Regions from separate parts of the Cobetia sp. BL01 genome, predicted to be linked through region 2. Evidence: predicted binding sites of a transcription regulator. Region 2 holds the regulator's gene; each other region holds the start of a gene.
The links. Region 2 encodes LexA, which represses DNA repair genes until DNA is damaged. Its sites were predicted from a motif close to TACTGTNTANNTANACAGTA; they were not measured.
Positions count from the first base shown of each region.

Region 1 (9,893 bases), on a different contig from region 2:
GGCCATAACTCTGGCTTGCCGGCCCCTCCTCGACACGGTGCATGAAGACGATGCCATCGCCATGCTCTGCGGCGGTCAGGTGAACGTTGGCCACGCCATCGACGTGCTCGGGGAGTGCCGTCATCTCGAAATAATGGGTCGCGAACAGCGTGAAGGCGCGCGTGCGGGCCAGGTGCTCGGCGCTTGCCCAGGCCAATGACAGGCCATCGAAGGTCGAGGTGCCGCGACCGATCTCATCCATCAGCACCAGACTCTCGTCGGTGGCGTTGTGCAGGATGCTGGCAGTCTCGGTCATCTCGACCATGAAGGTCGAGCGGCCACCGGCCAGGTCATCCGAGGAGCCGATACGCGTGAAGATGCGATCCAGCGGGCCGATGCAGGCGCGAGCGGCGGGTACGAAGCTGCCGGTATGCGCGAGCAGTGCGATCAGCGCGGTCTGACGCATGTAGGTGGATTTACCGCCCATGTTGGGGCCGGTGATCACCAGCATGCGGCGCGCATCGTCAAAGCGCACGTCGTTGGGCACGAAGGGGTGGTCGCTGACATGTTCCACCACCGGGTGGCGGCCGCCTTCGATGTCGATTCCCGGCGTGTCGCTGAGCTGTGGGCGGACGAAGTCCAGTGCGGCGGCGCGATCAGCGAAGGCGGTGAGCACATCCAGTGACGCCAGGGCGCGTGCCGTCTGCTGCAGGCCATCCAGTTCGGTATTCAGGTCATCCAGAAGGTGCTCATACAGCAGCTTCTCGCGGGCCAGCGACTTGGACTTGGCCGACAGCGCCTTGTCCTCGAATTCCTTGAGTTCCGGGATGATGAAGCGCTCGGCATTCTTGAGCGTCTGGCGGCGGATGTATTCCGGCGGAGCTTCCGCTGACTGGGAGCGCGGCAGCTCGATGAAGTAACCATGAACGCGGTTGTAGCCGACCTTGAGGTTGCTGATGCCGGTGCGCTCACGCTCACGGGTCTCGAGGGCCACCAGATACTGACCGGCGTTCTCGGAGAGGCCGCGATACTCGTCCAGCTCATCGTCGTAGCCATCGGCGATCACCCCGCCATCGCGCAGCACGACCGGCGGATTCTCGATCAGCGCTTCGCTGAGCATGGCCGAGAGGGCGGGGAACAGGCGGATGCCATCGCGCAGGTCATCGATGGCACTGCCTTTCTCGACGCTGGCGAGCACGGCGCGCAGCTTTGGCAGTGTATTGAGGCCATCACGCAGGCGCGCCATGTCCCGCGGGCGGGCGCTGCGCAGTGCAACACGCGCCAGGATGCGCTCCACATCGCCGATCCGCTTGAGCAGGCCTTGCAGTTCGAAGGGGTAGTCACCCTCAATCAAGCGCTGCACTGCCGCCTGGCGCTGGCCGATCTGGGTCTGATCGCGCAGCGGGCGGTTGAGCCAGCGCTTGAGCAGGCGTGAGCCCATCGCGGTAGCAGTCACGTCCAATACGCTGGCCAGCGTGTTGTCGCTGCTGCCGCCAAGATTGGTGTCGATCTCGAGGTTGCGACGGCTGGCGGCATCGATCACGACCGAATCGTCGCGACTCTCCACGGCCAGCGCCGTCACGTGGGGCAGACCGGTGCGCTGCGTGTCACGCGCGTAGTCGAGCAGGGCACCAGCAGCGGTGACCGCGCAGGTCAGATGACTGCAACCGAAACCATTGAGGTCCTGAACGCCGAACTGATCGCACAGCAGGCGCAACGCGGTCTCATGGTCGAAATGCCAGTCACTCTGACGGGTCAGGCCCGGGCGTGAGGCAAGACTGCTTGGCAGTTCACGACTCTCGCCGACCATCAGCTCGGCGGGTGACAGACGCTGGATCTCGGCCAGCAGTTCTTCATCGCCATTGACTTCCAGTACGCTGAAGCGTCCTGAGGAAAGCTCCAGTGCCGCCAGGCCCCAGGTCTCACCGTCTCGATGCAGCGCCACCAGCAGATTGTCACGGCTGGCATCCAGAAGCGCCTCGTCATGCAGGGTGCCCGGTGTGACGATGCGCACCACCTTGCGCTCGACGGGGCCCTTGGTGGTCGCGGGATCGCCGATCTGCTCGCAGATGGCCACGGATTCGCCCATTTTCACCAGGCGTGCCAGGTAACCCTCGGCGCTGTGATAAGGCACCCCTGCCATGGGAATGGGGGAGCCGCCGGAGCTGCCACGTGCCGTCAGGGTGATGTCGAGCAGTTGCGCGGCTCGCTTGGCGTCCTCATGGAACAGCTCATAGAAGTCGCCCATGCGATAGAACAGCAGCACACCGGGGTGCTCGCGTTTGATCTTCATGTACTGCGCCATCATCGGCGTCATCTGGGGCGCGCTGTTCTTGGCCATGGCCATGGACTTCCTTGACTGCACTGCAATGGGAAAAAGACGCACATGCGAGAACACGGCATGCGGGATGCGCGATATTCTACGGACTGGCACGGCCGGCTCCAATGCCTGTGATGCCTCCTGCTCGCTTCCCTTTTCCTCAGACCACTTCTAGAAAGGAGTTCGTTCATGGCCCGATTGACGGATACGACGTCCGAGGCACCGGATGCGAATGCACTGGCCGAGCAGCTGCAGGCGCTGGCATTGGCGCGCGGAGTCCAGATCACTGCTGCAGAGTCATGCACCGGGGGTGGCGTGAGTGCCGCGATCACGGCGATTTCCGGTAGCTCCGGCTATTTCGAGGCGGGCTATGTGACCTACTCGAATGCTGCCAAGCGGCGTCTGCTCGGCGTCAGCGAAGCATCGCTCGCGGACTTCGGGGCAGTCTCCGAGGCCGTCGTGCGCGAGATGGTCAAGGGAGCGTGTCGTGACAGCGGTGCCGAATTGGGGGTGGCAATCAGTGGTGTGGCGGGTCCGGGAGGCGGCAGTGAAGAAAAGCCCGTGGGGACGGTGTGGCTGGCATGGGGCAGTGAGGCGCGACAGCAGGCGCGGTGTTTCCACTTTCCGGGAGACCGGCAGGCCGTGCGCGACGCCGCCGTGAGGGTGGCATTGCAAGGCTTGATCGAATGCGTGGAAGCCTGGCAGGGCTGAACTGGTGAGGCTCGAGACGCATGCAACCCTCTGCGTTGAGACTGCTGCCTGAAAAAGCGCATCACCGGACTGGCAGAACGATGAAACATGCGGCATCATACTGTCCATGTATACAGGGTTTTGCCATGACAGCCCAGCCGCTAGGCTGACAGTCTCTGCATCACCCGAAGCTTGAGAATTTCCTATTTCAGGTGGTTGCCCATGCGGCGCCGCCGTTCGACAGGAGGCCACATGGCACAGGACGACAATCGTACCAAGGCGCTGAACGCGGCGCTGTCCCAGATCGAGCGCCAGTTCGGCAAGGGCGCCGTCATGCGCATGGGCGATGCCCCGCGTGTGGCCATCCCGTCGGTATCCACCGGGTCTCTGGGCCTGGATATCGCGCTCGGCATCGGTGGCCTGCCTTTCGGTCGAGTGGTCGAGATCTACGGTCCGGAATCCTCGGGCAAGACGACACTGACGCTCTCGGTCATCGCCCAGGCCCAGAAGCAGGGCAAGGTGTGTGCCTTCATCGATGCCGAGCACGCGCTGGATCCGTCCTACGCCGAGAAGCTCGGCGTCAATCTGGACGAGATGCTGGTCTCCCAGCCGGATACCGGTGAGCAGGCACTCGAGATCGTCGACATGCTGGTGCGTTCCGGTGGTGTCGACGTCATCATCGTCGATTCCGTGGCAGCCCTGACGCCGCGTGCCGAGATCGAGGGTGAGATGGGTGACTCCCACGTCGGCCTGCAGGCGCGTCTGATGTCCCAGGCGCTGCGCAAGGTGACGGGTCACATCAAGAATGCCAACTGCATGGTGGTGTTCATCAACCAGATCCGCATGAAGATCGGGGTGATGTTCGGTAGCCCGGAAACCACCACCGGTGGTAACGCGCTGAAGTTCTACTCGAGTGTCCGTCTCGACATCCGTCGTACCGGCTCCGTGAAGTCCGGCGATGAAGTCACCGGTAACGAGACTCGCGTCAAGGTCGTGAAGAACAAGGTCGCGCCGCCGTTCCGCCAGGCCGAGTTCCAGATTCTCTACGGCAAGGGCATCTACCACGCCGGTGAGGTCATTGATCTGGGCGTGCAGTGTGGTCTGGTCGGCAAGGCAGGTGCCTGGTACAGCTACCAGGGCAGCAAGATCGGTCAGGGCAAGGCCAACTCCGCCCAGTATCTGGAGGACAACCCCGCGATCATGGAAGAGATCGAGAGCCAGATTCGCGCCCAGCTGCTGGCTTCTCCGGAAACCAAGGAAGAGGCCAAGGAAGAAGTGGTCGCCGAAAATGAAGATGATCTGGATCTCGATTGAGACCTGCTCGAGAACGTGTTCATTGAGCGCTGATTTCAGCGCCTTTCAGTGATCTGCAGCGCCCGCCCCGTTTTCGGTGGCGGGCGCTGTGCGTTTTGCACCGGGGATTTCGCCATCTCGGGTGCCCCTCCAGAAAGGAGCGCCAACATGCACGATCAGGAAAGAGAGACCGCCGGGCCGGACTATCAGCCCCTCGATGTCGGCGCGATGACGCCGCAACGGCGTGCCCGCAATGACGCCATCGCACGTCTGGCACGCCGCGAGCACAGCCGTCGCGAGCTGCACGACTATCTCAAGGAGCGCGACTACCTGCAGACCGTCAGCGATGATGCGCTGGCGGAGCAGTCCGCGAGTGGCGAGGAGGGCGCCGAGACGCGCTTGAGTCGTGATGAGGTCGAGCTGCTGATCGAGGAAGTGCTGGAGCGTCTGGTCGAGGAAGGCCTGCAATCCGATGAGCGCTTCGCCGCCAGCTTCCTGCGGACACGGGTGCTGAGGGGGCAGGGCCCCAGGCGTATCCAGCAGGAGTTGCGCCAGCGTGGCATCGACAACGAGACGTCAGGTGCCGTGATGCGTGCTGCCTGTGATCCGGTGCCTGATGCCTTCGGACATATTGATGCGGTGGACTTCTTCGAGCTGGCGCGCGAGACGTTGGCAAGGCGCTTTTCCTCAGCGGGCGAGGGTCACAAGGAGCGTGCGCGCCGAGAGCGCTTCCTGCTCCAGCGCGGCTTCGACTACGAGCAGTTGCGCTACGCCATGGAGTCCGCCTGGACGGAAGACGAGGCGTGAGGCCAGCCATTGCCCGGGCAATGGCTCGGAACGCGCAAACCGGTCACTCAAGCCATTTCCCCCCCTTTAGCTTGCGCGAACAGGCGTTATACTAGGTCGTCTTGCGACGGCACGGGGCAGGCGCCTTCTTTCATGCTTTTCATTGCACCTCCATGCATTCCCACATGGATGAATATGCAGAAACCATGCGGAAGTCATGCAGAAGAAGACCCCCGGAGCGTCTTTACGCACATCGCTACGGAACCTCTATGAAAAGCGCAGAAATCAGAAACGCCTTCCTGACCTATTTCGAGAAGCAGGGGCATACCATCGTTCCCACCAGTTCTCTGGTGCCGAACAACGACCCGACCCTGCTGTTCACCAACGCCGGCATGGTGCCCTTCAAGGATGTCTTCCTGGGCCGTGATCCGCGTGGCTACAGCCGTGCCACCTCCGCACAGCGCTGCGTGCGCGCCGGCGGCAAGCACAATGACCTGGACAACGTCGGTTACACCGCACGTCACCACACTTTCTTCGAGATGCTGGGCAACTTCAGCTTCGGTGACTACTTCAAGCGCGAAGCCATCCAGTTCGCCTGGAAGTTCCTGACCGAAGAGCTGGGCCTGCCGAAGGAGAAGCTGTGGGTCACCGTGCACGTCAGCGATGACGAAGCCCGTGACATCTGGTTCAACGAGGTCGGCATCGATCAGAACCGCTTCTCGCGTCTCGACGAGGACAACTTCTGGCAGATGGGCGACACCGGCCCCTGTGGCCCGTCTTCCGAGATCTTCTATGATCACGGTGAAGACGTCGCCGGTGGCCCGCCGGGCAGCCCGGACGAAGATGGCGACCGCTACATCGAGATCTGGAACCTGGTCTTCATGCAGTTCGATCGTGATGCCGAAGGCACGCTGCATCCGCTGCCCAAGCCGTCCATCGATACCGGCATGGGGCTGGAGCGCGTCGCGGCCGTGATGCAGGGCGTGCACTCCAACTACGAGATCGACCTGTTCCAGAATCTGCTGGCGGCTGCGGCCGAGATCATCGGTCATGACAACATCACCACTCCCTCGCTGCGCGTGGTGGCGGATCACATCCGTTCGTGTGCCTTCCTGATCGCCGATGGCGTGCTGCCGTCCAACGAAGGGCGTGGCTACGTGCTGCGTCGCATCATCCGCCGTGCCGTGCGTCACGGTCACAAGCTGGGCGCGCGCGGCAGCTTCTTCTACAAGCTGGTCGCGGCGCTGGATGCCGAGATGGGCGATGCCTATCCGGAACTGCGCTCTGCGCGTGAGCAGATCGAGCGTGTGCTGCTCAAGGAAGAGGAGCAGTTCGCGCGTACGCTGGAGCACGGCATGAAGCTGCTCGAGGAGGCCATCGCCGAGCTGGATGGCAATACCCTCGACGGCGAAACCATCTTCAAGCTCTACGATACCTACGGCTTCCCCTACGACCTGACCGCCGACATCTGCCGCGAGCGCGAACTGATCCTCGATGAGGCCGGTTTCGAGGCCGCGCTGGAAGCTCAGCGTGAGCGTGCACGTGCTGCCAGCAATTTCGGGGGCGACTATTCCGCCAACCTGACGCTGGAAGGCGAGACGCAATTCACCGGCTATGATCACCTCGAGGGTGAGGCGACCGTCACCGCGCTGTTCGACAGCGAAGGCAATACGCTCGAGCGTCTCGAGGCCGATACCAAGGGCATCGTGGTACTCGATACCACGCCGTTCTATGGCGAGTCCGGTGGTCAGGCGGGCGATACCGGTTATCTGCATCTGGAGGGCGGCCGTTTCCAGGTCAGTGATACCCAGAAGCAGGCCGGACATCATCTGCATCACGGTGTGCTGATCGAAGGTTCGCTCGCGGTGGGCGACGCGGTGCGTCCGCAGGTCGATGCAGATCTGCGTGCTGCCTCCGTGCGCAACCACTCCGCCACGCACCTGCTGCATGAAGCGCTGCGCCAGGTGCTGGGTGAGCACGTCCAGCAGAAGGGCTCGCTGGTGACGGCCGAGCGCCTGCGCTTCGACTTCAGTCACTTTGAGGCGATGACCGCAGAACAGCTCTCCGAGGTCGAGCGCATCGTCAATGCGCAGATTCTCGCCAACGCCGAGACCACCATCGAGTTCATGACTCTCGATGAAGCCAAGGCGCGCGGCGCGGCGGCACTCTTCGATGCCAAGTATGGTGAGCAGGTCCGCGTGCTGACCATCGGTCAGGATGCCTTCTCCATCGAGCTGTGTGGTGGGACTCACGTCAAGCGCAGTGGTGATATCGGTCAGATGCACATCATCGCCGAGACTGGCATCGCCTCCGGCGTGCGCCGCATCGAAGCCATCACTGGCCGTGCGGCACGTGATTTCCTGCTGGCGCAGGAAGCGACCCTGACTCGTCTGGGCGAGCGCCTCAAGGCCAAGCCGGAGCAGGTCGAGGAGCGTGTCACCAGTCTGCTTGAGCGCAACCGCGGTCTCGAGAAGGAGCTTGAGCGTCTGAAGGCCAAGCTGGCGTCCGCTTCTGCCAGTGACATGCTGAGCGACATCGCGGATGTCCAGGGGCTCAAGGTGCTGGCCAAGCAGGTCGAAGGCGTCTCCGGCAAGGAGTTGCGTGGCCTGATGGATGACCTGAAATCCAAGCTGGGTTCCGGCATTCTGGTGCTTGGCGTCGCGGATGGTGACAAGGTCAGCCTGATTGCGGGCGTCACCGATGATCTGACCTCGCGCATCAAGGCGGGTGATCTGGTGCGTCACGTGGCTGAGCAGGTCGGTGGCAAGGGCGGTGGTCGTGCTGACATGGCGCAGGCCGGTGGCAGTGATGCCGCATCGCTTCCCGGGGCACTGGCCGGCGTGCCAGTCTGGGTAGACGCCCAGCTGGGGTAAGAAGACAAGATGAAGGCCGGGCTTCTCGTGAGGAGACCCGGCCTCTTTTTGGGCCCGCATGAGTCTCATGTGGGGACAACGCAAACGGACACGGATAACGGAAACGCACATGGCGCTATACGTTCAGAAGTTCGGAGGCACTTCGGTCGGCTCGGTGGAGCGGATCAAGGCCGTCGCCGAGAAGGTCAAGCGATTCCGCGACGAAGGACATCAGGTTGTCGTGGTCGTCTCAGCCATGAGTGGCGAGACGAACCGACTGATCGGTCTCGCCAGCGAGATCAACGATGACCCGACGCCGCGCGAAATGGACATGCTGGTCTCTACCGGTGAGCAGGTGACCATCTCCCTGCTGGCCATGGCACTGCAGAAGATCGGTGTCGACGCGACCTCCTATACCGGCGCTCAGGTAGGCATTCGTACCGATAGCGCGCACACCAAGGCGCGTATCCAGCGCATCGACACCGATGACCTGCGCGAAGACCTCGATGCTGGCAAGGTCGTGGTGGTCGCTGGCTTCCAGGGGGTCGATGATGAAGGCAATATCACGACACTGGGGCGCGGTGGCTCCGATACCACCGGCGTCGCCCTGGCGGCAGCCCTCAAGGCGGACGAGTGTCAGATCTATACCGATGTCGATGGTGTCTACACCACTGATCCACGTGTGTGCTCCAAGGCACGTCGTCTGGAAACGGTGACCGTCGAGGAAATGCTGGAAATGGCGAGCCTTGGCTCCAAGATCCTGCAGATCCGTTCGGTGGAATTCGCCGGCAAGTACAATGTTCCCCTGCGTGTGCTGTCTTCCTTCGAGGATGGCCCGGGTACCCTGATCGTCGCTGAGGAAGAAGACAACATGGAAGAACCGCTGATCTCCGGCATTGCCTTCAATGTCAACGAAGCCAAGCTGACCCTGCTCAACACGCCGGACATTCCGGGTGTCGCCTCCAAGATTCTGGGCCCGATCGCCGATTCCAACATCGAGATCGACATGATCGTCCAGAACGTCTCCCCGGACGGCAATACGACCGACTTCTCCTTCACGGTGGCCAAGAGCGACTTCAAGGCGACCCAGCGTATCCTCAACGAGACGGTCATTCCGTCCGTCGGCGGCGGTGAGCTCAGAGGCGATGACAATATCGCCAAGGTCTCGCTGGTCGGTGTCGGCATGCGTTCCCATGCCGGTGTCGCCTCCAAGATGTTCCGCGTGCTGGCGGAAGAGGGCATCAACATCCGCATGGTGTCCACGTCCGAGATCAAGATCTCCGTTCTGATCGACGAGAAGTTCATGGAGCTGGCCGTGCGTGCACTGCACACCGCCTTCGGCCTGGATGCGGAAGCCGTCAGCGACGAGACTGCCTGATTTGCATTGAATGATCAGCACAATGGTGCTCAGATGAAGTGACTTGCCACCCGTGGGTGGCTCGTCCTTCCGCCAGGGACTGCACTGCATGGAAGTGAGGCCCGGCAAGGAGCGCCAGGGGCCCTGCCTCATGCACCCGATACATTGGCGATCGCACCTTCTGGGGGAGAGCCGGTGTGTCGGGTGCTTTCATTCAACGAGTCATTCAGTTGATATGAAGGGGTGGTGTTGGCCGTCGGAGCATGCATGACGCATAATCTCCAGGCCTCATGCACCTCGGTGGCCGGCTCGTCCCTGCCGGTCGCTGACTTCGAATCCTGTTGCCGTCCCGGCTGTATGAATTACTGACAAGGAGATCAGTCATGCTCATCCTGACCCGTAGAGTAGGTGAAACGCTGATGATTGGTGATGACATCACCGTCACCGTGCTCGGTGTGAAGGGAAATCAGGTGCGAATCGGTGTCAACGCACCCAAGGACGTCGCCGTCCATCGTGAAGAGATCTATCAGCGTATCCAGCGCGAGAAGGAAGACAATGGTGATGCCATCGCCTGATGGCATGTCATGCCCACCAGATGGCTCCGGATACTCTCGAG
Region 1 covers NZ_JBVBEE010000006.1:140,031-149,923, forward strand. The annotation lists gene mutS (DNA mismatch repair protein MutS) at 1-2,320, opposite strand, end outside; gene ACZYGA_RS12305 (CinA family protein) at 2,489-3,010, shown strand; gene recA (recombinase RecA) at 3,242-4,303, shown strand; gene ACZYGA_RS12315 (regulatory protein RecX) at 4,451-5,089, shown strand; gene alaS (alanine--tRNA ligase) at 5,338-7,941, shown strand; gene ACZYGA_RS12325 (aspartate kinase) at 8,051-9,298, shown strand; gene csrA (carbon storage regulator CsrA) at 9,661-9,852, shown strand.
Region 1: a site for LexA is predicted at 3,109-3,128, ahead of recA (recombinase RecA). Genes of this name have one in related genera too.

Region 2 (9,893 bases):
GCAGCTCGCTGGAATCGAAGGGCAGGGACACCACGCCACGATAGAGAGCCATGCGGCGCTGGGTCTTCTGGTCCTGGGCGAGACCGACGATCGGCAGACCCGAGCGGATGCGCGAGGCGATCAGCGGGGTGTAGCCGGATTCGGTCATGCAGACGATGGCCACGACACCCGTCAGGTGGTTGGCCGCGTACATGGCAGACAGTGCGATGGTCTCGTCTGTCTTGCTGAAGCCTTCGTGGATGCGGTGCTGGGATTCCTGGGCGGCACGTTCACGCTCGGCACCCAGGCAGACACGATCCATGGTCTCGATGGTCTCGACCGGGAAATCGCCTGCCGCGGTCTCGGCCGACAGCATCACGGCGTCGGTGCCGTCGAGCACGGCATTGGCGACGTCGAAGACTTCGGCGCGGGTCGGCAGCGGGGCGCTGATCATCGACTCCATCATCTGGGTCGCGGTGATGACCACGCGGTTGAGGCTGCGGGCACGGCGGATCATGCGCTTCTGCACGCCGATCAGCTGTGCGTCGCCGATCTCCACGCCCAGATCGCCACGCGCCACCATCACGCCTTCACTGGCGAGGATGATGCCGTCGAGCACGGCGTCGTCGGCCACGGCTTCGGCGCGCTCGACCTTGGCGATCAGGCCGATGTCACGACCTTCCTCGCCCAGCAGCTCACGTGCCAGCTGCATGTCGGCGCCACTGCGCGGGAAGGAGACGGCCAGATAGTCCACGCCGATGTCGATGGCGGTCTTGAGGTCTGCCTTGTCTTTCTCGGTCAGCGCCTCGGCGGACAGGCCACCGCCTTGCTTGTTGATGCCCTTGTTGTTGGACAGCTTGCCACCCACCTTGACGGTGGTGTGGATCTCGTTGCCCTTGAGTTCGTTGACCTCGAGCACCACGCGACCGTCATCAAGCAGCAGAACGTCGCCGGCGACCACGTCATCGGCCAGCTGCTGATAGTCGCAGCCGACACGCTCGACGGTACCTTCATCGCGGCCCAGGCCGATGTCCAGGATGAACGGTTGGCCTTCCTGAAGCTGGACAGCGGTGTCCTTGAAGCGGGCGATGCGGATCTTCGGACCCTGCAGATCACCCAGCACGGCGACGCTGCGGCCTTGGGCGGCGGCGGCGGCACGGACGGCCTCGGCACGCATGCGGTGGTCTTCGGGGCTGCCGTGAGAGAAGTTGAGGCGAACCACATCCACTCCGGCACGGATCATCGCGTCGAGGACGCCCGGCTTGTCACTGGCCGGACCGAGTGTGGCGACAATCTTGGTGCGGCGGATCGGGCCGTTGAACGCGTGCGGCATGAGAACATACTCCTTGAACACTTGCGTGAGGGGTCAGGCGGTTTGTGTTGTCATTTTACTACATTGACGACGTAAAGGGAGCCTGTCGAGTGTCGTGGTTGATTGGTGTGGTAGCGCGCGAGTGATTCGGCTGCCATGGCGGCGATGGTAGCGACATGACTTGCGTCTTCACAAGCGCTGGCGTCAGGCTGGTGGCCAGTCAGACATGGCGTGATCCGAGAGGCCCAGGCTGTGAGGATGGCATCTACGTTGACCCGCAGGCCTGCCACTGCCTGTGTCAGTAATGCCACACTGATGTGACGAATCGTGAAAAGGCCACTTATATATAGTCATGGCTAGCCTCTCGTCATGGCGACACATGCATCTGGCGGGTCTGGCAGGTCCGGGTGCCGGTCGATGACCGCGTCATGCCTCGGGCGTCGATTCTCGAGATTCGGGGTGGTGTGTGATGTCCGCTGCCACCACCCACATGTCGTGGTGCTGGCAACATTGCTGGTCAGCGCTGAAATGCTGGGGTAGGGTAGGCGCATTTTTAGGCTGGGATAAAACCCAGCGCTACGAGTCATTCGCCGGTGCAGTCAGCGCCGGCCAGGAGATGCGAGCAACCATGGGCAAGTCACTGGTGATCGTCGAGTCGCCTGCCAAGGCCAAGACCATCAACAAGTATCTCGGCAACGACTTCGTGGTGAAGTCGAGTGTCGGGCATATCCGCGATCTGCCGACCAGCGGTAGCGGCAAGCAGGCCACCGATCCCAAGGAGCGTGCCCGTCAGGCAGCCGAGACGCGCAAGATGTCGCCGGAAGCCAAGGCGGCTCACAAGGAAAAGAAGGCCAAGACGCAGCTCATCCGTCGCATGGGGGTAGACCCGGAGAACGGCTGGGAGGCGCATTACGAGATCCTGCCCGGCAAGGAAAAGGTCGTCTCCGAGCTGACGCGCCTGGCCGAGAAGGCCGACACCATCTATCTCGCGACGGATCTGGACCGCGAAGGTGAGGCGATTGCCTGGCACCTGCGCGAGACCATCGGTGGCGACGATACCCGCTACAAGCGCGTGGTGTTCAACGAGATCACCAAGAAGGCGATCACGGCGGCCTTCGATGAGCCGGGCGATCTGAAGATGGACCGCGTGCATGCTCAGCAGGCGCGTCGCTATCTGGATCGTGTCGTCGGTTTCATGGTCTCGCCGCTGCTGTGGGCCAAGGTGGCTCGTGGGCTGTCGGCCGGGCGAGTGCAGTCGGTTGCCGTGCGCTTGATCGTCGAGCGTGAGCGTGAGATCCGTGCCTTCATTCCGGAAGAATTCTGGGATGTGCACGCAGAGCTTGCCGCGACCAGCGGCGAGGCGATCCGTTTCGAGCTGGCGCGTCAGGATGGCAAGGCCTTCCGTCCGACCAGCGAGAAGGAAACGCTGGATCGCATCGCGGCGCTGCGTACCGCTCGGCTCGCGATTTCCAATCGCGAAGACAAGCCGACCCGTTCCAAGCCGAATGCCCCCTTCATCACCTCGACCCTGCAGCAGGCGGCCAGCAGTCGTCTCGGCTTCTCGGTCAAGAAGACCATGATGATGGCGCAGCGCCTCTACGAGGCCGGTTACATCACTTACATGCGTACCGACTCGACCAATCTGTCGGCGGACGCGGTGGCCACCGCGCGGGACTTCATCGCTGAGGAATTCGGCGACAACTATCTGCCGCAGGCCGCCAACGTCTACTCCAGCAAGGAAGGCGCCCAGGAAGCTCACGAAGCGATCCGTCCCTCCGAGGTGGCGCGTCGCGCGACGGACCTCACCGGCATGGAGCGTGACGCGGAGCGTCTGTATGAGCTGATCTGGCGTCAGTTCGTCGCCTGCCAGATGGTGCCGGCGGAGTATCTGTCCTCGACCCTGACCATCGAGGTCGATGGCTACGAGCTGCGCGCCAAGGGCCGGGTGCTCAAGTTTGACGGTTATACCCGCGTGATGAAGCCGGCGGGCAAGAAGGAAGAGGATCAGTCACTGCCGGACCTGGCCATCGGCGAGGTGCTGGAGCTGGTCGAGCTGGACCCGCAGCAGCACTTCACCAAGCCGACGGCGCGTTACACCGAAGCCAGTCTGGTCAAGGAGCTGGAGAAGCGCGGCATCGGCCGTCCTTCGACCTATGCGGCGATCATCTCGACCATCCAGGATCGTGGTTACGTGGCGCTGGAAAATCGGCGTTTCTACGCCGAGAAGCTGGGTGACATCGTCACTGATCGTCTCAGTGAATCCTTCAAGGACCTGATGGACTTCGGCTTCACCGCGCGCATGGAAGACTACCTCGATGAGGTGGCCAATGGTCAGCGCAACTGGCGCGAGCTGCTGGATGCCTTCTACGCCGAGTTCAAGGCCGAGCTGGATCACGCCCAGTCAGAAGAGGGCATGCGCCCGAATCAGCCGGTGCCGACCGATATCGCCTGCCCGACCTGTGGTCGCGAGATGCAGATCCGTACCGCCTCCACCGGCGTCTTCCTGGGATGCTCCGGTTACAACCTTCCGCCCAAGGAGCGCTGCAAGACCACCATCGACCTGTTGCCGGGGGATGAGGCGGTCGCCGCTGACGCGGATGAGAATGCCGAGACCGATGCACTGCGTGCCAAGCGCCGTTGCCCGATCTGCGCCACGGCCATGGACAGCTATCTGATCGACGAGCAGCGCAAGCTGCACGTCTGCGGCAACAGCCCGGACTGCGTGGGACATGAAGTCGAGCAGGGTCAGTTCCGCATCAAGGGCTACGATGGGCCGGTCATCGAGTGCGACAAGTGCGGTGCCGACATGCAGCTCAAGACCGGGCGTTTCGGCAAGTACTTCGGCTGCACCAACGAGGATTGCAAGAACACCCGCAAGCTGCTCAAGTCCGGAGAGGTCGCGCCGCCGAAGATGGACCCGATCCCCATGCCGGAACTTGCCTGCGTGAAGGTCGAGGATCACTACGTGCTGCGTGATGGCGCCAGTGGCCTGTTCCTTGCCGCCAGTCAGTTCCCCAAGAATCGCGAGACGCGTCCGCCGCTGGTCAGCGAGCTCAAGGCGCATGCCGACGAGCTGCCGGAGAAGTATCACTTCATCCTCAAGGCGCCGGAGAAAGACCCCGATGGCCGCCCGACGCAGATTCGTTTCTCGCGCAAGGCCAAGGAGCAGTTCGTGATGACGGACGAGGATGGCAAGGCGACGGGGTGGAAGGCGACCTTCGACAACGGCCGTTGGGTCGTCGAGGACAAGCGCAAGGGAGCCAAGAGCTGATGAGCCAGCGTGGCCGCACCAATCAACTGCTGTATCAGGCCGAGTTGCTGCTGGAGCAGGCGGCCGTCGCGACGCGTGATGAGCATGCCGTCGCACGGCGCATGGCCGGTGAGGAAGGGGCGCTGGCGTTGATGGAGCTGGCATTGGCCTCGTTGATCGAGGAGTGCGCCGCGTCGGCACGCTGGCCTGAGGGCAGCTGGCGCGAGCGGCTGGCCACACCGCCGACTCCCGTGGCGGAAATCGAGCAGTTGCGAAGCCTGCAGGCGCAGCCGGACAGTTGGTTGAGCCAGCTGGTGGCCGATATCACGCGTTTGCATGAAGAGGGCGGTGCTGCCCGGCGTGAGGAAGGCCAGGCGCGTGGCGATGGTCTCATCATCGCCGCGGCGGCCAATGCGCCTCTGGCAGAGCGTCTCGCCACGGCAGTCAGCGCCATGAAGGCGTTGCTGTCACACCTTCGCGAGTCGAATGTGGAGTGGTAGCGTCGCGCCTTGCCTGACCCGAAAGCGCTGGCATGTCACGCACCTGTCATTCAGGTGACGCCCTGGCATGACGGGTGCTAGACTGGCGGCATTGTGGCAAGCCCTGCATTCTCCGGTACGACCATGGCTCTGGCTGTGGTCGTACTTTTTTCTGCATTGTCGCCAGTGACTGCAAGTCGCAGGGCCTGCCCGCCGTCAAGCTGACGATCACAACGACGCCGGTATCCTCAGGATGCCGTGCAGGAGGAATGACGTGTCCGATCCCGCCGTACTTGAAATCGTGCAAATGGAAGATGGGGAAGTGATCCTGCGTGCCGCCGAGAGTGAAGGTGAGCCACTTCTCAGTATCCGCATCTCCGATGAAGCTGCCGATCTGCTGCGTGACAATCGCTTCGAGGTCGCGCGTGAGATGATCGATCACGCCATCACCCGCACCCGCCTGTGGGATGGCGAGGATGATGAAGACGAGCAGTCGGAAGGCATGGTGCACTGAGCACTTCCCGCATGTCTGCCAGCCACGAAAAAACCCGCCAACCGGCGGGTTTTTTCGTGGATGCCCAGATGACGACAATCGTCATCTGCGCGTCAGCGCTGTGAGGACAGACTGCCTGCAAGCCTTGAGATCAGTGCAGGCCGCCATCGCGGATCACGCCCACGCCGAGGCCCTCGATTTCCAGGCTGTCCGTGCGCAGATCCACCTTGATGGGAGCGAAGTCCTCGTTCTCGGCTTCCAGCCATACGTAATGGCCATCGCGACGGAAACGCTTCACCGTCACTTCATCCCCCAGACGCGCCACCACGATCTGTCCGTCACGCACGCTGCTCGTGCGGTGCACGGCCAGCAGGTCACCTTCCAGAATGCCGACATCCTTCATCGAGACCCCGCGCACGCGCAGCAGATAGTCGGCGGCAGGCGAGAAGTAGTCACTGGGCAGTGGGCAATGACGATCGATATGCTGGCTGGCCAGGATAGGGCTGCCAGCGGCCACTTCCCCGATGACCGGCAGGCCCTGCTCGCTATCCTCTTCCGCCTCGGCCAGAGACGGCACGCGGATGCCCCGCGAGGTGCCCGGCACCATCTCGATGGCTCCCTTGCGCTTCAGGGCACGCAGATGCTCTTCCGCGGCATTCGGTGAGCGAAAGCCCAGTGCCTGGGCGATTTCGGCACGCGTTGGCGGATAGCCTGAGGACTTGATGGTCTTGATGATGAAATCGAAGACATCCTGCTGGCGCGGAGTAAGCGGCTGAGTCATGGGCATTGCCTTTGGCCTGGGCGGCATCTGAGCTGACGGCACGGGGTGTGCATCCATACAACTGTCATTGTATCCAGTCATGGCGGTCATGCAAGGCATCGTGGGTGCTTTGGCAGCAACGTTGCCGGCATCTTCGTCGACATCGACATGCTGACGCGAGACAGCGGGTGTCCGGGACGCCCCATGACCATCCCGTCCCCGAATGTCCCGCGTGAATGCGCGTCCTGCCGGTCTTGGCTGTCGAGTGTTTGAAACAACCAGCAATTGCCAGTCATGGCATGGACAGCTAGAATTATCTTGTTTCAAACGAATGTTCGTCGAGCGCATCCGGCTACCGGTACACAGGCCCTGTGTGTCCTGTGCGTCTGTCCTGTGCTCGGGACACGGCTCGTGGCAGCCTCCGCCTCGGAGTCGCTGCCTGACACGCGGTGCGTGAAGACCGACATGTCGTTTGATTGACCTGCATGAGAAGAGTCGCCCCCCGGGCCACGGCCTTGCCGTTGTCCGGGGGGACAAGGACTCCCGTGCCCCCTCGTGACTGATCATCTGACAAGGCATCCGCCCATGGCCCAGACCGATACCGTTACCCGTATCCTCGATACCGCCGAGGTCCTGTTCGCCGAGCGAGGCTTCGCCGAAACCTCGCTGCGCAATATCACCAGCAAGGCCAAGGTCAACCTGGCGGCGGTCAATTATCACTTCGGCTCAAAGAAGTCATTGATCCAGGCAGTGTTCGCCCGCTATCTCGACCCCTTCAGCGAGCGTTTCCATGCGGCACTCGACAGTGTCGAGCAGCAGCATGCCGGTCGTCAGGTGCCGCTGGAAACGCTGCTGGAAGTGATGGCGCGCACGGTGCTTGAGGTGCCGGCCGAGCGCAACAGCCTGCGTACCTTCATGCGCCTGCTCGGGCTTGCCTATACCCAGGGGCAGGGCCACATGCGTCGCTACATCCGCGAGCATTACGGCACGGTCTTCAGCCGCTTCGCCGAGCTCCTGAAGCTTGCGACGCCGGACCTGCCAGACAACGAGCGCTTCTGGCGTCTGCACTTCATGCTCGGCAGCGTGATCTTCACCTTCTCGGGACTGGACGCACTGCGCGATATCGAAGAGGCCGAATACGGCCATCACACCAGTGTGCGCGAGCTGATCCAGCACATGCGTCCGGTGGTGGTCGCGGCGATGGCGGCTCCGCTGCCGGCCTCGCTCGGAGATGGTGAAGCGGTCACCCAGGCGGCAAGCTGATGGCTTGCTGGGTCTGCGTGGATCTCACCCGCCAGCGTCTCGAGATACGCAATGACGCGCCCAGTGGCAGTCGTGATGCGCCGCCCCCCGCGGCTGACCCTGACACGCTGGTGCATGCCTGTGCGATCTCCAGCGGCCTCAACGGTATCGGCGAGCTCGATGGCAGCGGTTGCACGCCGACCGGCTGGCATGTGGTTCGCGCCGCGATCGGGGAGGGCAACCCACGTGGTGCCGTCTATCGTGGACGGCGCTTCACGGGAGAGGTGTTCACGCCTCGACTGGCCGCCGAGCACCCCGAACGCGACTGGATCCTGACGCGTATCCTGTGGCTCAGCGGTCGTGAGCCCGGCATCAACCGTGGCCGCAACGCGGCGGGACAGCGCGTCGACAGCCTGCGGCGCTACATCTACTTCCATGGCACGCCGACCAGCGAGCCGATGGGCACCCCGGCCTCCCATGGGTGCATTCGTCTGCGCGATGAGGATCTGCTGTGCCTTTACCGGCATGCGCCGGCCGGAACGCCAGTGCTGTTGCACGCCTGACGCTGCGTTGCCTGGCGGCTGGTGCTCGCGACTGTTCGAGTCGCGCTCAGTCGGCTAGAATTGCGCCTTTCCTCGCGCCGGCCGCCTGTCCTGAGGCTTGTCTTCCAGGCTGCCGAGCCCCGTAACGACATGAAACCCTGCCGTGCGTGCCATGCCTTGCAGCGCATGACACGGCCAGCAGGCCATGGACAGGAAGGATGTCATGACACAGCCATTGGGCTCCGTAATGCTCGACGTCGAGGGGCATACCCTCACGTCTGACGAACGTGAACTACTGGCACGCCCCGCCGTCGGCGGCGTCATCCTGTTTGCGCGCAACTGTGCTTCTCCCGAGCAGGTGCTGGCGCTGTGCGGTGAGATCCGCCGCGTCAATCCACATCTGTTGATCGCCATCGATCAGGAAGGCGGACGGGTGCAACGGCTGCGCGAAGGCGTGACCCGCCTGCCGCCGATGCGCGCCCTGGCACATTGCTGCCTGGGACGTGACTGTGACGGCTGCGGTGATGATGCCCAGTCGTCAGGGCTCGGGTTTGCCCGTGACGCCGGCTGGTTGCTGGGCATGGAGATGGCTGCCATTGGCTGCGACATCACCTTCGCGCCGGTATTGGATATCGATGTCGCGGGTTCCACCATCATCGGCGACCGCAGCTTCGGGACGACTCCCGAGGACGTGATTGCCGTCGGGACCGCCTTCATCGAGGGCCTGCGCGAAGCTGGCATGGCGGCAGTCGGCAAGCATTATCCCGGTCATGGTGGCATCGCGGCGGATACCCACCGCGAGCGCGTGATCGACCCCCGCTCCTTCCGCGAGCTGCGCGAGCATGATCTCAAGCCCTTCGCGGCGCTGGCGGATCGCCTGGGTGGCGTGATGCCGGCTCATGTCATCTATCCCGACTTCGATGCGCGCCCCGCCGGCTTCTCGCCAAGCTGGCTGGGGCTGCTGCGTGAGGAGTTCGGTTTCAAGGGCGCCATCTTCTCCGATGACCTGGGCATGGCGGCTGCCGTGGCCGAGGGCGAGCCGGAAGTGCGCGCTCGTCTGGCACTGGATGCCGGCTGCGACATGGCGCTGGTGTGCAATGATCCCGCCGCCGCACGTGCCGTGCTCGACAGCCTCGATGGGGATGAGCAGCGCAATGCCGGCAAGCGTCAGGCGCGTCTGCGCTACGGGCGCGCCCGCCCCACGCTCGAGGGCCTTGCGGGGCTGTCTCGCTGGCGGCGTACCCATGCACGTCTCGAGGCGCTGGCGGCCAGTCAGCCGCTCGAGCAGGTGGCCATGCCATCGGGCTTGGCTGAATGAGCCAGCCTTGAGGGGCTTTTCCTCCAGACGTCACCCAAGGACTCCACATGGCTGAGAAATCCGCCACCGAGGCGGCTGCCGACAAGCTGGCGGCGCCTGCCGAAGAGATGATCAATCACTGGGTCGAGCCGCTGCGCAACTGGGTGGAGCAGACCTTCGGTCTGCCACTCTGGGGGATCAACCTCGCCCTGGTGCTGGTGGCCGTGATCGTGCTGCATCTGAGCGAGCGCATTCTGCTCAGTCGCCTGGCCGTGCATGCCGAGAAGAGTCGCAACCTGTGGGATGACGCGCTGCTGCACGGGCTGCGCCATCCGCTGTCTCTGTGGCTCTACAGCATGGGCTCGCTGGTCGCGCTGGACATTCTTGCCCATCAGTTCGCGCCCGGCAGCCTGGAGGCCTATCTGGGCACGGTGCGACAGATCATCACCCTGCTGGCGCTGGCCTGGGCGTTGATTCGCATGATCAAGCGCTTCGAGTCGCTGCGTACCACGCCACCGCCCGGCACCAACGTCAACGCG
Region 2 covers NZ_JBVBEE010000002.1:307,084-316,976, reverse strand. The annotation lists gene pyk (pyruvate kinase) at 1-1,312, opposite strand, end outside; gene topA (type I DNA topoisomerase) at 1,920-4,562, shown strand; gene ACZYGA_RS05045 (DUF6586 family protein) at 4,562-5,041, shown strand; gene ACZYGA_RS05040 (hypothetical protein) at 5,295-5,534, shown strand; gene lexA (transcriptional repressor LexA) at 5,665-6,294, opposite strand; gene ACZYGA_RS05030 (TetR/AcrR family transcriptional regulator) at 6,859-7,536, shown strand; gene ACZYGA_RS05025 (L,D-transpeptidase family protein) at 7,536-8,078, shown strand; gene nagZ (beta-N-acetylhexosaminidase) at 8,281-9,375, shown strand; gene ACZYGA_RS05015 (mechanosensitive ion channel family protein) at 9,423-9,893, shown strand, end outside.

Region 3 (9,893 bases), on a different contig from region 2:
CCTGGCCCTTGAGCAGCGAGGCATCGAGGCTCGCCTGCGGGTCACCCAGGGTGCTGAGCGAGAATGCGGGGAAGGGGCGCGACAGCAGCGCGGAGTCCCGTGCGTAAGGGTCATCATCGAGGCGCTTATAGAGAAAAGCGCCCAGCCCCACCACGACCACCAACGGCAAGAACAGCACCAGACGACGAAGATTCATGGGTGAGCCTCCTGCGCGGTGAGTGAGGGATTGTCGGTCACCGTACTGGCCTCGACACGCCGACGATAACGGCGATCCAGCACGGCGATCACGCCGCCCGCGCCCATCAGCAAGGCGCCCAGCCACAGCCAGCGCACGAAGGGTTTGACCTGGATGCGTACTGCCCAGCTATCGTCATCGAGCTTCTCGCCCATGGCGACGTAGAGGTCACGCGTGAAGCCGGCATCCAGCGCGGTTTCGGTCATCGGCATGCCGCTGGCCAGGAACAGGCGCTTCTCGGGATGCAGCGTCGTCACCGCCTCGCCATCACGACTGACCTCCACCGTGGCGCGGTCGGACAGGTAGTTGGGGCCGCGATACTCGCCAAGCTCAGTCATGCGGAATTGATAGCCGCCCACGCTGACTTCCTTGCCCTGCACCATGCGCACGTTCTCGGCGACCTCGGTATTGGAGACCAGCGTCACGCCGACGATGGTCACGGCCAGGCCCAGATGCGCCAGCTGCATGCCCCAGTAGCTGGGCGTGAGGCGCTTGAGACCTGCCAGACGCCCTGCCCTGGAGGCACTCTTGTCCCACAGGTCGCGCAGCAGCGGCAGCACCACCCACAGCGCGATGACCAGCCCCAGCGCCACCGAGAGACTCCACTCGATATCCAGCAACAGCGGCAGCAGCCCGCCGATGATGAGTGCCGCGCCGCCGGAAAGTGCCAGACGGCGTGCAAGCTCGCGCCCAGGCATCTGCTTCCAGCGCGAGGCCGGCCCGAGCCCCATGAAGGCGCACAGCAGTGTGGTCAGCGGCACGAACAGCGCATTGAAGTACGGCGGGCCCACCGAGATCTTGCCCAGCCCCAGCGAATCCAGCACCAGCGGATAGAGAGTGCCCAGCAGCACGGTGACCATCATCACCAGCAGCACGAGGTTGTTGACCAGCAGAAAGGCATCCCGCGACAGCCAGTGGAAGCCGAGCGTCGAGCGCACGCGCGGTGCGCGCAGCGCGAACAGCAACAGCGAGCCACCGACGGTGATACCGAGCAGCACGAGGATGAACAGGCCGCGGTCCGGGTCACTGGCGAAGGCGTGCACCGAGGTCAGCACGCCGGAGCGCACCAGGAAGGTCCCCAGCAGTGACAGCGAGAAGGCGAAGATCGACAGCAGCACCGTCCAGCTCTTGAAGGCACCGCGCTTCTCGGTGACCGCCAGTGAGTGGATCAGGGCGGTACCCGCCAGCCACGGCATCAGGGAGGCGTTCTCCACCGGGTCCCAGAACCACCAGCCGCCCCAGCCCAGCTCGTAGTAGGCCCACCAGCTGCCCAGCGCGATGCCAACGGTGAGGAAGGCCCAGGCGATGTTGGTCCAGGGGCGCGCCCAGCGTGCCCAGGCCGCATCGAGGCGCCCGCCCAGCAGGGCCGCCATCGCGAACGAGAATGCCACCGAGAAACCGACATAGCCCATGTAGAGCATCGGCGGATGGATGATCAGCCCGATGTCCTGCAACAGCGGATTGAGATCCGCGCCATCTGCCGGCATGTCCGGCAGCAGACGTGCGAAGGGATTGGAGGTCAGCAGCACGAAGGCCATGAAGCCGGTGGAGATCAATCCCATGATGCCCAGTACCCGCGCCAGCATGTCGCGCGGCAGATCGCGCGCGCCCAGCGAGACGGCAAAGCCCCAGCCCGCCAGTATCAGGCTCCACAGCAGCACCGAACCCTCGTGACTGCCCCACACGGCACTGAACTTGAAGTACCACGGCAGCTGGCTGTTGGAGTTGTTGGCGATGTAGGCGACGCTGAAGTCATCCAGCAGGAAGCTCGCGGTCAGACAGGCATAGGCGATCAGCACGAACAGGAACTGCCCCCAGGCCATCGGCTGGGCGAAACTCATCCACAGCGGGCGACGCGTGGCGGCTCCCGCCAGCGGCACCACCGCCTGCACGCAGGCCAGACAGGCCCCCAGAATCAGCGCGAAATGGCCGATTTCCGGCAACAGTTGCGTCAACATCACTGCGCCTCCTGAGGTGTTTTCTCTGTCATCCCGGTGTCTATCCTGTCACCCGTCCTGTTGCCAGAGACATCACGTCCGGACGCCTTGAGAGCCTCGGATACCTCCGGCGGCATGTACTTCTCGTCATGCTTGGCGAGCACTTCGCTGGCCTCGAGATGCTCACCATCGAAGGTGCCCATCACCACCACGCCCTGCCCTTCACGGAACAGGTCCGGCAGGATGCCCTGATAATGCACCGTCACGTCATGATCGAAATCGGTGACGGTGAAGATGGCATCCAGCGTCTCGTTGTCACGCCTGACACTGCCATCGCGCACCATGCCGCCTGCGCGAATCTGACGCCCCTGGGGCGCCTCGCCACTGGCGATCTGGGTCGGGGTGTAGAAGGCATTGATGTTGGCGCGCAGGGCATAGAGCGTGAGGCCCACCGCGAGGGCGGCCAGCAGCACGATGGCCGTGACGAGATACAGGCGCTGCTTGCGTTTGGGGGTCATGGTCAGGGCTCGATCAGGGCAAGGGACGATCATGCCTCTCGCGACCAGCGGGACGGCTGGCACGGGAGGTCGAGAATGGATTCAGGAACGGGCGGATTCCCGACGCAGGCGACGGCGAATATCGGCCTCCACCGCGCGACGGGACAGCCGCGTGGCGATCACCAGCCCCGCGAGGCATGCCGCCGTCAGCCCCCAGGCGGACCACACATAGAGGGCGTGCCCTCCCATGGCGAAGAACTCGCTGACACTCGAGAAGGCGACATCGGGCAAGCTCATCAGTGATCACCCTCTGTGGAAACGGGGCCTGCAGGCGAATTCTGGCCGGGGCGTGAGTCCGAGTGCGGGCTCAGCAGGTCACGCACCCATTGCTTGCGACTCTCACGCCTCAGCACCTCGACCCGCGTGCGCATCAGCACCAGCGCACCGAACAGGGCGTAGAAGCCGATGACCATCAGCAGCAGCGGAATCCACATGCTGGCCGGCATCGGCGGTGCTTCACTCAGCGTGAAGGTGGCAGGTTGATGCAGTGTGCTCCACCAATCCACCGAATACTTGATGATCGGGATATTGACCATGCCGACCAGCGCCAGAATCGAGGCGGCACGCGAGCCGCTGTCACGACTGGCGAAGGAACCGCGCAGCACGATCACGCCCAGATACAGGAACAGCTGGATCAGCATCGACGTCAGCCGGGCATCCCAGATCCACCAGGTGCCCCAGGTGGGAATGCCCCATACCGAGCCGGAAAACAGCGCCAGCGCCGTCATCAAGGCGCCGACGGGGGCGGCGGCCGTGGCGACCATGTCCGCCAGCTTGATCTTCCAGACAAGGAAGATGAGTGCGCATGCCGCCAGCAGCATGAAGCAGGACTGGGCGAGAATCGCCGCCGGCACATGCACATAGATGATGCGGAAGCTGTTGCCCTGCTGGTAATCCGCCGGCGCGAAGGCCAGTCCCCAGGCACTGCCGGCCACCAGCGCGAGGATCGCCACGGCCCATAGCCACGGCAGCCAGCGCTGGCTGGCCGCGAAGAAGGTCGCCGGTGTGCCCAAGCGATGCAGCCATGGCCACAGCCCGCCCTTGCGCGGGCGAACCTTGCGAGCAGGCGCTTGATGAGAGTCGGAATCGGCGTTCACACGAGCCTCTTGTCAGGGGCGAAAGGATATCTGGCGAAGTGCTGGCGGCACTCAGGCCACCCTCTGCCAGCCGGCAGGGAGCAGGGACTAGCCATTGATGCTCAGCCTCAGGCCGGCGGCGATGGCAAGCGGCGCCAGCAACAGTGCCAGCGCCAGCATCGCACCCAGCATGGCCAGGTGGGCGGCGCTGGGCATGCCGGTGACGGCGCTCTGCACCGCGCCGGCGCCGAAGATCAGCACGGGAATGTACAGCGGCAGGATGATCAGCGAGAGCAGCACGCCGCCGCGCCGCAGCCCGACCGTCAGCGCCGCGCCGATCGCGCCGATCAGCGACAGGCTCAGACTGCCCAGCGCCAGCGAGGCGATCAGCACCCCGAAGGCGCCGCTCGGCAGCCCCAGCATCACGCCCAGCAGCGGTGCCATCAGCGCCAGCGGCAGACCGGTCAACAGCCAGTGCCCCGCCACCTTGGCCAGCACCAGCAATGGCAACGGCTGGGGGGTCAGCAGCAGTTGCTCAAGGCTACCGTCGTCGAGGTCCTGCCGGAACAGCCCCTCAAGTGACAGCAACGTGGCCAGCAAGGCCGCCACCCACAGCAGCCCCGGCGCCAGTGTCGCCAGCAGCGCCTTGTCCGGCGAGATCCCCAGCGGAAACAGCGTGATCACCAGGGCGAAGAATACCAGCGGGTTGATCAGCTCACTGCGCCGGCGCAACGCCTGACGCAGGTCGCGTCGAAGTGTCGCCTTGAGTGCTCCACCCAACGAGCAGGCAACGGGAGACTCGGACAATGGTGTCAGAGGATCATGTCTCATGCCCAGGCGCCCTCCCTCGACTCCGCGCCAGCGCGTTGCCCAAGGCCTATTCGGCGCAATCGCGAGACATCCGAGAAGCGATGGTGGGTCGTCATCACCACGCTGCCACCCCGCTCGGCATGCGCCAGCAGCAGCGCCTCCAGCGCCTGGACGCCATCGATGTCGATGGCGGTGAAGGGCTCGTCGAGCACCCACAGTTGACGCGGTGTCAGGTGCAATCGCGCCAGGGCGATGCGCCGCTGCTGACCAGCCGACAGCTGCTGGGCCGGGACATCCTCGAAGCCGGCAAGCCCCACGGCGTCCAGCGCTGCCCAGGCGAGCGAGCGTCGCTCCGCGGCGTTTCGAGAAGATGCGGCGTCACCGAGCGCCTGATACCAGGCAAGATTTTCCAATGCCGTCAGCGTGCCCTTGATGCCGGGCTGGTGACCCAGATAGAGCAGTGATCCCAGAAAGTCGTCGCGCACCCGCGAGGCAGGCTGCCCCTGCCAGAGCACTTCGCCTTCGTGATCATGGAACTGCCCGGACAGAATCTTGAGCAGGGTGGTCTTGCCACTGCCATTGGGGCCTTCGATCTGCAGGATCTCGCCCGCCGCGAGGCTGAAGTCGAGCGTCTGGAACAGCCAGCGCTCATCGCGCTCACACCCAAGCGCCCGCACCGCCAGCAAGGGCGGCACGCAACGGGCTTCATCGCTGACTGGCTGGATCGACATCCCGACATCTCGCGGCTGGTCAGTCGCGGAGCGCGACATCAGAGGCTGGTCCCGAGGGATCCAATCGCGTCATTCTACGAGCTGAAGCCGGCACTGACCACCGGTCGCCCGAATGACGCGACCCGCACGCGTCGAGCCTTGCACGGGAGTCAAGTTCTCGCGCGCTCCATCAGCAAAGCATGGTGCACATTCATACGACACACCCATCGCCTGATTGGCATCGACGACCGACTCACCCCTTGCCACCTCGCGCTGGCTTGCTATGATGCAGACACTGTATACAAAAACAGTACTCATACAGTATCGTCATCGCATGCCTGGCATTGCCCGGGCAGCAGACCGAACGGGTCGGCTCTCATCGCGTTGTCATCATGTTCGCAGAGCCTATCAGGCCGCAGATGAACTCAGCCTGACGACCTTTCACGCTGCATCGCAGGTCGGCTCCCTCTGCCGACCGCACAGCATCAGGGGATAGCTCATGTCACGTCTTCACGCTCCACACTACCTTCAGCGCCTTCACAATCTGCCGCTCAATGACGAGGCCTGGCAGGAAATCACTGCCAGCGACATGATGGATATCCCGTTGCTCGGCAACATCACCGCCGGCATGCCCATCGAAGCCATCGCCGACTGCGGCACGATCGCCGTGCCGACGCGCATGGTGCGACGCAACACCTACGCCCTGCGCGTTCGCGGCCACTCGATGATCAACTGCAACATTCATGATGGCGACATCATCATCATCGAGCGCAGTGAAAGTGCCGAGAACGGTGAGACCGCCGTGGTGATGATCAACCAGCAGGAAGTGACGCTGAAGAAGCTGTATATCGAGAAGAGCGGTGTACGCCTGCAACCGGCCAACGACAGCATGGCCCCCATCTACCTCAAGAATGCCGATATCGAAGTGCTGGGCATGGTGATGGGTGTCGTACGCGGCAACGCCGTCACTCATTGAGGGCGACGCTTTGCTAAGATGGCACGATGAGCTATCAGATACCTGCACTGGCGCCAGAGGCGCATCACGAGCACAGCATCGAGATCGAGAAGAGCCGCTTCATCGCCTGGCTGGCCCACGCTCCGACACCAGACGCCATGACGCGGCTGCTGGTAAAGGCGCATCTCGCCCATCCCAATGCACGTCATCACTGCACGGCATTCATCGCGGGTGCGCCGAATGAGCAGAATGCCATCGGCTTCTCCGATGACGGAGAGCCGGGCGGTACCGCCGGCAGGCCGATGTATCAGGTACTGGAAGGCAGCGGCGTGGGACAGATCGCCTGCGTGGTGATCCGCTACTTCGGCGGCATCAAGCTGGGCACCGGTGGTCTGGCTCGTGCATACAGTCGTGCCGTGCTCGACGCCCTCGAGCGACTGCCCACCACCACCTTCACGCCGCGTACACCCAGACGCCTCAAGGTCGGATTCGCTCATGAGGCCGACGTGCGTCACTGGCTGAACGGCTACGATGTACCGGTGGATGCCAGCGACTATGCCGCCGATGGCGTGGTGTTGACGGCCGGCTGGCCGCAAGGCGGCGCTCAGCCGCCGCTGGAAGAGCTGCATGCGCGCCTCAAGGGCGCACTGGAAGTACTCGAAGACCAAGGCTGAGCGTTTCCGGCCACTGGCTCCTCCCCCAGTGACCTCTGCTTCCCGATAGCACAAACGCCACCGCCGCTCCTCTCAGAGCGGCGGTGGCGTTTTCATTCATCATGCTCAACCAATGTGACTCAGCTACGGCAGATACACCGGGTCAGAGAGCATCTACGTAGTTGGCGATGCCTGTCCTGGCCTCTGACAGAGCTCCCACCTTTTGCTCATCGCCCATGTTGAGGCCTTCAGCGTATACGAAGTGCTGATCCGTGATGCCCATCAGCCCAAGCATGGATGTGAGATGCGGCGTCTGGGAGTCCAGGTCACTGCCCGCATACATCCCGCCACGTGCTGCCAGCACCAGTGCCTGCTTGCCTTCCAGCAGACCCACGGGCCCTTTCTCGGTGTAGCGGAAGGTCTCGCCGGCACGCAGCACCCGGTCGAACCACGCCTTCATCTGCGTCGGCAGGCCCAGATTGTAGAGCGGTGCCGCGATGACCAGCAGGTCAGCCGCTCTCAGCTCGGCCAGGAAACCATCAGACAGCTCGGCGAGCTTGCGTTGCTCAGCGCTTCGCTCATCCGCCGGCGTCATCCATGCCTGCATCTCGGCGGCACCCAGGTGCGGAAGATCGCGCTCGACCAGATCATGATGCGTCAACTGATGCTCGTGACCGGACGCCTGCAAGGCATCCACGAACGCGGAAGCCAGTTCACGAGAGTTGCCTTTTTCTCCGAACAGGGAAGATGAGACCAGCAGAACATTGAGCGGTGTGGCAGACATGGCAGGTTCTCCGCAGACAGAAAGGACGATTTCCCATCACGAGCCAGGCTTGGCATCCGTTGCCCGTAATGGAGAGCTGCCCGCCATGATAGATGAACTCCGTGGCACGAAAAGCGATAAAGATCGCACCAACCATTCGAAAAAATCGACGAAAAGAAACGTCATGTCAGGGGAGGTATGCCTCTCCACAGCCACTCAGATCTCGAGATTCTCCTCCTTTTCGCGTCAGAGTCAGCTCGGAGGTCAGCGGATACGGGGTACCTTGCATGGTGTCGAAGCAGGCACCCGGCGTCAGGCTCAGTTTCAGCCACCCCCTGCCGACTGAAGCGCGCGGCAAGCGCGCCGACAGCACCTTGCCATGCTTGCCGTCGTCATTGACCCGATAGGGTAACGTCAACTGACTGAGCGACGATGACTCCTGATCCTGCTTGCCGCTCTCGTTCCCGGCAACGCCAGAGCTGCTGTCATCGGTGCCTGTAGCGTCCTGCGACACCCGCGCCTTGCCTTGCACGGCACCCAACAGGCCGGGCGATGCCGTCACCGTCATCCGGTTATGCGCTCGATCCAGACTGATACGCCACTCAGGCTCGTGACCCTGTGCCACCAGCAGCGGCTGGTCATCGGGGATCTGGATGGTGCGCTGATCATCCTGAACGCACTCAAGGTTGCCGCGCGCATTGTGCAGCGTGGCTTCCCGCCCCTTGAACCAGACTTCCAGTTCACGGGCTCCCCCCTCCGCCTGTTGACGCTGCCGCTCGGAGACCGGGGCGTCATTGGCCCGATAACGAGCGCCGGAAGCACTCACCACATGCCCCAGGGCGTAGGCGTGCTGACGCGACCATAGCCGCAGCCAGCCTTCAGCAGTCGCCTCCTGAGGGGTGTCCGTCGCCACAGAGACGGGAGGCCTGCCCCTCGCGTCCTGTCCATCACTGAAGGCCATCAACAGATCCTGCGCCGGCGTACAGCGCCAGACCTGATACTCGCTGGCCCCCCGAGGCGGCAGGAAGGTCGCGGGCAATGTCACCGCCGGCGCCTGACCCAGCGACTCGGCACTGGGTGCCCTGGGCTTGACTGGTTTCGTGGCAGGACGCACTTCAGGAATCTTCAGCGGTGCCGGCATCACCTGCGCACTCGGCGCATCACGCGATTCATCCGACAGCATGGAGCAGCCACTCAGCAGCGCCATCATCGACACGCACAGGAGATTGGCCGAGGCGCCTGTCGAGATACCTGTCGCAGTGCATGTCGAGATAGTGGCCACCTGACGCCCGCCACGCCAAGGCGAGACATCTGGCGCCGAACAGGCAGCAGCCCTCGTATGATCCGGGCGCGAATGAAACGGAAACATGAAAAGCCCTCCCTGGGCATGCCTGACGACAGAACGTAACGCACCGCACTCCTGTAGAGGCGGCGACACAGCGTGATTTCAAGGCGTAGAGAGCAACGCCATCCTGGCGCATGAAGAAAGTCTATCAAGCGCAGCCAGCCTTGTGGGCCTCGATTCACGGCAATTCCCATGAAGTGCCGTCATCGTGAAGACACTGGCACTGCCTGCATGAGACACCTCCCTCTGCGATGGCCATGCCGAGATCCATCAGGCTCAGGGGGAATGCCCAACGGAGCTCATTGACGCTTCCTCGCGCAGCAGCGATTGACCTGCGCAGCACTTCGCCCAAGAATTGAATGAAAATGAACTGTTCACTCATCCAAATGAGCAAAACTCATCATGCTCGAACTACGCCATCTCCGCACGCTGCTGGCACTGCGTGATGCCGGCTCGCTGGTCGAGGCTGCCGAGCGCATCCACCTCACCCAGTCCGCCCTCTCACATCAACTGAAGGACCTGGAAGAGCGCCTGGGCACGCCACTGTTCATTCGCAAGACGCGCCCGGTCGAGTTCACCCGTGCAGGGCAACGCCTGCTGTCACTGGCAGAACAGGTACTGCCGCAATTTCGCATGGCAGAGCGTGACATCGCGCGCATGGCAGGCAGTGAGCAAGGACGGCTGCATATGGCCATCGAATGCCACAGCTGCTTCCAATGGCTGATGCCGACGGTGGATCGCTTCCGGGATCACTGGCCGGAGATCGAGGTCGACATTCCTTCGGGCCATAGCTTCTCTCCCCTCCAGGCGCTGGGTCGCGAGCAGCTGGACCTGGTCATCACAGCCAATCCG
Region 3 covers NZ_JBVBEE010000004.1:184,382-194,274, reverse strand. The annotation lists gene ACZYGA_RS09610 (DsbE family thiol:disulfide interchange protein) at 1-196, opposite strand, end outside; gene ACZYGA_RS09605 (heme lyase CcmF/NrfE family subunit) at 193-2,193, opposite strand; gene ccmE (cytochrome c maturation protein CcmE) at 2,193-2,690, opposite strand; gene ccmD (heme exporter protein CcmD) at 2,772-2,966, opposite strand; gene ACZYGA_RS09590 (heme ABC transporter permease) at 2,966-3,763, opposite strand; gene ccmB (heme exporter protein CcmB) at 3,914-4,636, opposite strand; gene ccmA (cytochrome c biogenesis heme-transporting ATPase CcmA) at 4,633-5,346, opposite strand; gene ACZYGA_RS09575 (LexA family protein) at 5,825-6,301, shown strand; gene ACZYGA_RS09570 (IMPACT family protein) at 6,328-6,954, shown strand; gene ACZYGA_RS09565 (FMN-dependent NADH-azoreductase) at 7,097-7,717, opposite strand; gene ACZYGA_RS09560 (MliC family protein) at 7,884-8,906, opposite strand; gene ACZYGA_RS09555 (LysR family transcriptional regulator) at 9,444-9,893, shown strand, end outside.
Region 3: a site for LexA is predicted at 5,619-5,638, ahead of ACZYGA_RS09575 (LexA family protein). Genes of this name have one in related genera too.